2 regions of the Peribacillus sp. GL_122 genome follow, and region 1 is predicted to be linked to the other one. Evidence: riboswitches for the same ligand, from Rfam matches in the RefSeq annotation. Region 1 holds a riboswitch; the other holds the start of a gene.
The links. Region 1 has a riboswitch for S-adenosylmethionine ahead of metK (methionine adenosyltransferase). Riboswitches for the same ligand answer to the same signal wherever they lie in the genome.
Positions count from the first base shown of each region.

Region 2: linked by a shared signal. The riboswitch ahead of mmuP (S-methylmethionine permease) and the one ahead of metK (methionine adenosyltransferase) in region 1 are both predicted to bind S-adenosylmethionine.

Region 1 is NZ_CM174415.1:5,120,741-5,125,427, reverse strand. Features, by position in the region: gene pckA (phosphoenolpyruvate carboxykinase (ATP)) at 1-830, opposite strand, end outside; SAM riboswitch class I at 1,261-1,422, shown strand; gene metK (methionine adenosyltransferase) at 1,587-2,780, shown strand; gene AC3ISB_RS24815 (hypothetical protein) at 2,917-3,192, shown strand; gene AC3ISB_RS24810 (gamma carbonic anhydrase) at 3,592-4,110, opposite strand; gene AC3ISB_RS24805 (alpha/beta hydrolase) at 4,321-4,687, shown strand, end outside.
Region 2 is NZ_CM174415.1:3,265,531-3,270,217, forward strand. Features, by position in the region: gene mmuM (homocysteine S-methyltransferase) at 1-256, opposite strand, end outside; gene mmuP (S-methylmethionine permease) at 253-1,641, opposite strand; SAM riboswitch class I at 1,723-1,825, opposite strand; gene AC3ISB_RS15655 (flavin reductase family protein) at 2,065-2,673, opposite strand; gene AC3ISB_RS15660 (alpha/beta hydrolase) at 2,692-3,300, opposite strand; gene AC3ISB_RS15665 (ring-cleaving dioxygenase) at 3,300-4,247, opposite strand; gene AC3ISB_RS15670 (ring-cleaving dioxygenase) at 4,272-4,687, opposite strand, start outside.

The sequences.
Region 1 (4,687 bases):
AGGTTGATCGTTTTAGCATAGCAGCCGCCTTCGATATTGAATACGCCGTTAGAAGACCAGCCGTGCTCGTCATCGCCAATCAGTTTACGGCTAGTGTCTGCAGACAAAGTCGTTTTGCCTGTACCGGACAGTCCGAAGAATAAAGCGACGTCCCCTTCACGTCCTACGTTAGCAGAGCAATGCATTGGAAGGATTCCAGCCTCTGGAAGTAAGTAGTTCATGATCGAGAAGATCGATTTTTTCATTTCTCCTGCATATTCCGTTCCGCCGATCAGGATGGTACGGCGTTCAAATGAAACGATGATGAAAGTTTCGGATGCAGTTCCATCAACTTCCGGGTCTGCTTTGAAGTTAGGTGCAGAAAGGATTGTGAATTCAGCTTCGTGACCTCTCAGTTCCTCTTCGTTTGGACGGATGAACAACGTATGGGCGAAAAGGTTATGCCAAGCATATTCATTAACAACACGGATAGGAAGACGTGATGATTCGTCTGCACCAGCGAAACCTTTAAAAACAAAAATCTCTTCTTTTGCTTTTAGGTAGTCAACTACTTTATTATATAGTTTATTGAACACATCTTCAGAAATAGGCTGGTTCACTGAACCCCAATCGACTTTATCTTTAACGGATGCTTCTTCAACGATATATTTATCTTTAGGTGAACGACCTGTATATTTGCCAGTTTCAGCTTTTACCGCACCGGTTGATGTTAGAACGCCTTCATTTCTGCTTAATACTTTTTCGACCAATTGAGGAACTGAAAGTTGAGTTTGCACATTGTTTCCTGTTAATAATTGGTGTAACTCATTAGAAACGTCTACAGAATTCATATATGAGATACCTTCCTTTGTTTAAGTTTTTAGATTACAATTAGTATAACACATTCATCTAATTAGTCTATACTATTTCTTTTAATTTGTGATTATTTTCAGTTGGTTGCGTTAATCATTTTAATCCGGCAGGAACCGATTCAGGATAATCGCATAAACTTTCATGAAGAAAATTTTATTTTAATAGGAAGTAAGTAAGCAATATATGTCTAAAGGGAAAGTCAGGATGTCGTTTCTTTTCGGATGCTCTTTACATTATTATTAATGGCAATTTACAACATTTCTATTCGTATTTTGCATTGTAAACCCTTCTAGGACGTTGTATCAACATGTTTTTTCAAATGAACGCCATTCTGGGTGGAAATGTTCTTTTTAGAAAAGCATTGACAAGTTCCAGCCAGATACGATAATATCTTAAATTGTACGGATTCTCTTATCCCGAGTTGGTGGAGGGACAGGCCCTTTGAAACCCAGCAACCTGCCATATTGAACTTGACTCCAAGATCGCTCGCCGAAAATAAAGCGAAGGTCTTCAAGGAATAGTGGTGATGGTGCTAACCTGAGCAAGGTAAAAACCCTTGAACGATAAGAGTGAAAGGATAGAAGACAGAATGTTAAACCTTTCCTCATTTGCCAGGGAAGGTTTTTGTGTTTTTTAGTAAGTAATTCTGTGTCTATAGTTGAAACTAATGAGGGAAACGAGTTCCGTAAAAATCAGGCTTTTGCCTGCAACATACTAACTTCCAAGGAGGAAATATGATGTCAAAGAAACGTCTATTTACTTCTGAATCTGTTACAGAGGGCCATCCGGACAAAATTTGTGACCAGATTTCAGATTCCATTTTAGATGCTATCCTAGCTAAGGATGCAAATGCACGTGTTGCGTGTGAAACTAGCGTAACTACAGGTCTTGTACTTGTTGCTGGTGAAATTACAACGTCCGCTTACGTGGATATTCCGCGTATCGTTCGTGATACGATTAAAGGAATTGGCTATACACGTGCGAAATACGGTTTCGATGCTGAAACTTGTGCCGTGTTAAGTTCCATTGATGAGCAGTCTGCCGATATCGCAGCTGGTGTCGATAAAGCATTGGAAGCTCGTGAAGGAAACATGTCAGAGGAAGAAATCGATGCAATCGGTGCAGGGGACCAAGGTCTTATGTTCGGATTTGCTTGTAATGAAACAGAAGAGCTTATGCCGCTTCCGATTTCATTGGCACATAAACTTTCATTCCGCTTAGCACAAGTTCGTAAAGATGAAACTCTTGCTTACTTACGCCCTGATGGTAAAACACAGGTAACTGTGGAATATGATGAAAATAACGTTCCTGTACGTGTTGATACGATCGTTATCTCTACACAACATGATGCAGAAATTACGCTTGAACAAATTCAAGCCGATCTAAAAGAACATGTAATCAAAGCAGTCGTTCCAGCTGAATTGATCGATGCCGATACTAAGTACTTCATCAACCCGACTGGCCGTTTCGTAATTGGCGGACCTCAAGGAGATGCTGGTCTTACTGGACGTAAAATCATCGTTGATACTTACGGCGGATATGCTCGTCACGGCGGCGGTGCATTCTCTGGTAAGGATGCTACTAAAGTTGACCGTTCTGCTGCATACGCTGCTCGTTACGTTGCGAAAAACATCGTGGCAGCCGGCCTTGCCGACAAAGCTGAAGTTCAATTGGCATACGCAATTGGTGTGGCAGAGCCAGTATCTATCTCAATTGATACGTTCGGAACTGGTACAGTTAGCGAAGAAGTCCTTGTTGACCTAGTTCGCGCTAACTTCGACCTTCGTCCAGCAGGTATCATCAAAATGCTTGACCTTCGTCGCCCGATCTACAAACAAACAGCTGCCTACGGACACTTTGGCCGTACAGATGTAGATCTTCCATGGGAACGCACGGACAAAGCAGAAACATTAAAAGCACAAGCGTAATCCATAAAAAAGGTGTCCCGCAATTAGCGGGGCACCTTTTTTATGGATTGATTTTGCCTTCTCGGGAATAATTCAAGAAATCCCAAAGAAATTCAACTTACGTGCAATACGCCGTGAGTAAGGGGCGTTTACAAGTTTGTTTGGGTCAACTACGAGTGAGTTAGAGCGGTTTACTCGTGAGTTTGTAACGTTTACTCGTGAATTAGAGCGTTTTACTGAGTTAGAGCGGTATACTCGTGAATTAGAGCCATTTACTCGTGAATTAGAGCGGTATACTCGTGATTTTGTAGCAATTACTCGTGAATTAGAGCGGTATACTCGTGAGTTAGAGCGGTTTACTCGTGAGTTTGTAGCAATTACTCGTGAATTAGAGCGGTTTACTCGTGAGTTTGAAGCTTTACTCGTGAATTAGAGCCATTTACTCGTGAGTTAGAGCGGTTTACTCGTGAGTTTGTAGCAATTACTCGTGAATTAGAGCGGTTTACTGAATTAGAGCGTTTTACTCGTGAATTAGAGCGGTTTACTCGTGAGTTAGAGCAGTTTACTCGTGAGTTTGTAGCAATTACTCGTGAGTTAGAGCGTTTTACTCGTGAAATTGAGCGGTATACTCGTGAGTTTGAAGCTTTACTCGTGAATTAGAGCCGTTTACTGAATTAGAGCGGTTTACTCGTGAATTAGAGCGGTTTACTCGTGAGTTTGTAGCAATTACTCGTGAATTAGAGCGGTTTACTCGTGAGTTAGAGCGGTTTACTCGTGAGTTAGAGTAGTTTACTCGTGAGTTTCAGTACAATACTCGTAACTTTCAGTCAATTCATTTTATTCGTTCGGCCGTTTTATAGTATTGGCCTTTTTCGGCGTATTCACGTACGATGCGTTCCATATCCTGGCGATCTTCTTCGTTGATTTCGCGAATGACTTTAGCTGGACGTCCGAATGCCAACATGTTCGGTGGTATGACTTTACCTTGGGGAACGAGACTGCCGGCACCGATGAAGGCCCCTTCGCCGATTTCGGCTTCATCTAGTACGATCGATCCCATGCCAATCAAAGCTCCTTTGCGGATTTTACAGCTATGTAAAATGACCTGATGGCCAATGGTTACTTCATCCTCGATGATCAATGGATTATTTGGGCTTTGGTGCAGGATGCTGTTATCCTGTATACTGACCTTTTTCCCAATGATGGTTGGGGATACATCACCGCGAATGACGGAATTGAACCAAATGGATGTTTCGTCGCCGATTTTGACGTCACCTGTCACGACAGCATTTTCAGCAATATAAGCGCTTTCAGCGATTTCAGGTTCTTTGCCTTTATACGGATAAATAATCATTTTCAATCATTTCCTTTCCGAAGTGAATGTTTTTATGTATTATTTTAATATACCGTATGCAAATACACTTGGCTATTTATAATAGCAATGTACAACTTGTTAGATTTCTTTTTTGTCGAAAATCACGAATATGGTTATAATTTATATATATTATTTTGACTATCATGGATCGTATACATCAAGTGAAAAGTGAAAGGGGGATTTCGTATGTGGAAATGGGAGACAGAAGGAGACGCAAAGGGCGTCATTGTCATCATTCATGGGGCAATGGAACATCACGGACGTTATAAGTGGGTAACACAAATGTGGCTTTCAGCTGGATACCATGTCGTCATGGGCGACCTTCCTGGGCAGGGTATGACAACTCGCGCCTATCGGGGACATATCGATTCCTTTGATGAGTATTTGGACGAAGTGAAAAGCTGGATAGAAGAGGCTTACGAATATTCGTTGCCGGTCTTTTTACTTGGACACAGCATGGGCGGTTTGATTTCGATACGCCTTCTTCAGGAAGAGGAATGGGACATTGCAGGGGTGATTCTTTCATCTCCATGCTTGGGCCTCGTGACGAAGC
Region 2 (4,687 bases), 1.9 Mb from region 1:
CTTGTATTCCGCGGAGTGCGAAACCTTCAACTGTTGCTTGGTAACTTGCCGTTATCGCACAGTCAGCACCAGCCCGAAAGTAGTCAGAGTGAACTTGATAAATCACTTCTGGATTTTCAAGTAATACACGTGCGGACCACAGGGGATCGTCCAAATCGCACCCATGCCTTTCAAGCTCTGTAGCTAGAGCCCCGTCCAAAATCATGACTGAATGATCTCGTAATATTGCGTCAATTGGGCTAATTTTATTCTTCATGTTCTACTCCTCTTTTTCTTTATAGTTTGTGTCAGATAATAACTTCCATAGCAAAACAAAATAAAAGGTATGCCACAATATAGTGCAATTCGTTGTGTAGGATCAAATGCAATTCCTATGCAAGAAGCAAGACATAGCAAAAAAGAAACGATTGGTATGAGTGGATATAATGGTGTATGATAAGCCAAATCATTTACTGAATTTCCTTCGTTTATAAATCGTCTGCGAAATAGAAACTGTGACGCGCTAATACTCATCCAAACTACTACCACGGCTAGTCCAGAAATGGATACAAGCACTATATATACAGTATCCGGTGCAATAATACTCGAGAAAAGGGCTAAACCACCTCCCAACATACTGAAAAGAACTGCATTTATCGGAACACCCCGTTTTGTCAATTTTGCAAATATGGGTGATATTGTTTTCTTATCTGCAAGCGACCAAAGCATTCTGGATGATGCATATAATCCTGAATTTGCAGCAGACAAAATGGCAGTTAATATAACAAAGTTCATAATATCCGCTGCATACGGCACTCCAATTCGTTCGAGAACTGCAACAAAGGGGCTCTCTAGTACGCTTGCATCCGAAATAGGCAATAATGCGGATAATACAACAATGGTTCCTACAAAAAAGATAATCAATCTCCATAATGTCATACGGATTGCCTTTGGTATCGTTTTTTCTGGGTTCACTGTTTCTCCAGCTGCAATTCCGATTAATTCAGTTCCAGAAAATGCGAAATTCACCGCGAGCATCGTCATTAGAATGGCAAAAGCACCATTCGGAAATAAACCTGCACTTGTAAAATTGGATAATAACGGAGCTGATTGTGAATTAATTATTGGAATAAAACCTACCATTGCTGCAGCTCCCAGAATAATAAATATCACAATAGCAAATACCTTTATAGACGCAAACCAGAATTCGGATTCAGCGAAAAACTTAACGGTCAACGCATTTAAAGCCAAGACTAATATGGCAAATAGAGCACTCCATATCCAGACATTGATTGATGGAAACCATCGCTGCATCAACAATCCTGCAGCCGTAAATTCCGAACCTAGTGCAACAGTCCAGGTTAGCCAATACAACCAGGCTACTGTATACCCTGTCCCTGGTCCGATGTATTTGGCTGCGTAGCTATGAAACGCGCCTGTCTCGGGCATATGTACTGCCAGTTCACCAAGACATAGCATGACTAGATAAACCACTAAAGCTCCAATCAGATACGAAAGGATGGTGCCGAATGGGCCAGCCTGTTGAATCGTATAACCCGAACTTAAGAATAAACCAGTTCCAATCACCCCGCCAAGCGATAGCATTATTATATGCCGTGCTTGCATTTTCCTTTGAAAATCATGTTTTCTTTTGTTCTCCATTCTTACTCTCCTTAATCTTGGATCCAGAAAAAACGAAAACGCACTCTAAAAGAGTGCGTTACTGACAAATAAACACGTACGGTCTTATCTATCAAGGTTTCACCCCCTGGAATTAGCACAGTGTCTTTGTAGACCTGCTGCTGAGGTTTCATAGGGCCAGTCCCTCCACCTCTCTGGATAAGAAATTATTTTTTTATAACTTTATCAATCTATGAAAAAATTGTCAAGTTTTGTTTCGGATTGTAAAGACTTCCTTTAAAATTCTAACGATCATGGCACCGGCGGCATAAATATGAAATGGTTGCTCGTTTTTGGAACAGTCGCTTACCACATTAAAATTGCAGATAAAGCTAACCGGGTAATTTTGATTTTAAAAAATGACGCCATCTTAAAAAGATGACGCCATTTTTTCTTTCTTTTCACTTAAGGACGTTCTATTTCAAATAATTCCCCTAGTTTTGTATAAGTATGACCCGCTAATCTTGCTACAGGTTTTAGCCCATTCTGGTCAATTCGGCCATTATGGTAAATATCTTGCTCTATATGATAGCAGACTATTTTCCCTATCAATAAATCACAACCAGGTTTATTCTGGGAACCTGCCAATGGTATCGCTTGCTCTAATGTACATTCAAAGCGTACCTTCGCTTCTTGCAATCCTGGTACGGATACCTTATCACTAACAGCCGGCGTGAAATTGGTAAGACCCAATTCACTTTCGTCGGATGGGAGTTCCTTCGCCGTTCGATTTGCATCAGCTACATTATTCTCATCAGTGATATGAACAACGAATTCACCTGTTTGAATTGCATTTCGGGCCGTGTCTTTTGAAACCCCTTCTTTCCGTTGGACAGAAATGGAAATCATCGGAGGATTTGAACTGACTATGTTAAAAAAGCTGAACGGCGCTATATTGATTGTACCGGTTTCGGATTTTGTCGTAACCAAGGCTATAGGTCTCGGTATAATGCTTCCAGTCAAAAACTTATAATTATCCCGTTCAGTCAGACTTTCAGGATTAACAGAAATCATCTTCATTCCCTCTCATTCTTATAAAAAGTGCTTTTGAAACCATGAACCCGCTGCCTCAACCTCTGAACGTGTTAACTGATGACCGTAATTTTCCCACTGAACATCCACTGTAGCACCAGCTTGCAGTAAAAGTTGATTAAGTTCATCAGTTTCTGCTGCCGGGCAAATCGGATCGTTTTTACCTGCAGCAATAAATACAGGTATATCCGAAAGGGACGGCAATGCAATACCTCGTCTAGGCACCATTGGATGATGAAGAATCGCTCCTTGTAATGCCCCTTCGAAATGGAACAGCAAACTTGCCGCTATATTTGCACCATTGGAATAACCTAATGCTACCACTCTTTCACGGTCGAAGTCATATTTTTTGGACGCTGATTCCAAGAAGTCATAAAGCTCCTTCGTACGAAAGATCAAATCTTCTTCATCAAAAACCCCTTCGGATAACCGGCGGAAAAAACGTGGCATTCCGTTTTCAAGTACATTTCCCCGTACGCTTAATACGGATGATCCCGGTGAAACCATTTCCGCTAATGGCAAGAGATCTGTTTCCGTTCCTCCAGTGCCATGTAAAAGCAAAAGCAATGGCTCTTCTGGATTACTTCCTTTTTGAAAAATATGCTTCATCATTTATCCTCCTCCAGTACTCTCGGCACTGCCGGCAGTAACGTTTTCTCCATGATTCCCCTTTTTTCTTCCAGCCATGGCGGCAGCATTAATTTACTACCCATCGTTTCCTTCGTTTCATCATGAGCGAAGCCAGGTGGATCTGTGGCAACTTCAAAAAGTATGCCTCCATCTTCCCTGAAATAAATGGCATCGAAGTATTGACGGTCTGTAAAGGGTGTCACACCATAGCCATGGTTGGCGATATGCTCCCTCCACTCTTTATGATCTTCATTATCGATTGCACGCCATGCAATATGATGGACGGTTCCCACTCCGATTTTCCCATTTGGCAACACCGTTTTTTTAACATCTATCAAATTTCCGATGTCCGATGTGGATTTGAAGCGGATGTAATCGCCCTCTTCCCCAATTTTTTGCAGGCCCATCACTTTCTCTAAGAGTTCCATCGTTTTGATCGGTTCTGACGTCAATAATACGGCACCGCCGAATCCCTTGACCGCCTTGGCAGCTGGTACACCGCCGAATGACCACTCGCTATTTTTCCCTTCTTTACGCTCAACCAGTTCAAGTTGCAAACCGTGTGGGTCTTGAAATTCCAGATATGCCTCGCCGAAACGTGAAACCTTTTTAAAGTCAATGTTAAATTTACCTAAACGCATTTCCCAGAAACCCATTGATCCTTCCGGAACTGCATAGGTTGTAACCCCCACTTGTCCTGAGCCAATTCTCCCTTTGTATGCCCCAGGCCAAGGAAAGAAAGTGATGATAGTTCCCGGAGAACCTGATTCATCTCCGAAATACAAATGATAGGTGCCTGGATCATCAAAATTAACGGTTTTCTTCACCATACGCAGTCCCAATACTCCAGCATAAAAATCCACGTTCTCTTGAGGATTGCCTACAATAGCGGTTATATGATGTATTCCTGCATTTTGCTTTTGCATGCCGATTACTTCCTTTCCTGTTGATTAATTTGTTGGTTTTGTATTCAGTGGTTTTAAATTCGCTTCAATATCTTTTCTTTTCGATTCTAAAAATGGTGGCAGGGCAAGGTTCTCACCTAAGTGCTGCTCTGCTTCATCCACTGCAAAACCTGGTCCATCAGTAGCTAATTCAAATAAGATGCCATTCGGCTCCCTAAAATAGAGTGAATGAAAATAAAAGCGGTCCACATAACCCGAGTTCACGAATTTCGATTCGCTAATTTTCTCTATCCACTTTCTCAGTTCCCCTTCATTATCCACCCGGAAGGCAATATGGTGTACTCCACCCCTCCCCAACCTTTCCCGAGGTATGTCATTCCTTTCTTCAATATGGAGTTCCCCTCCTGTTCCTCCCTCACCTGTCTCGTAAACGACTATCGGATTTTGCCCCCTTATTGAGG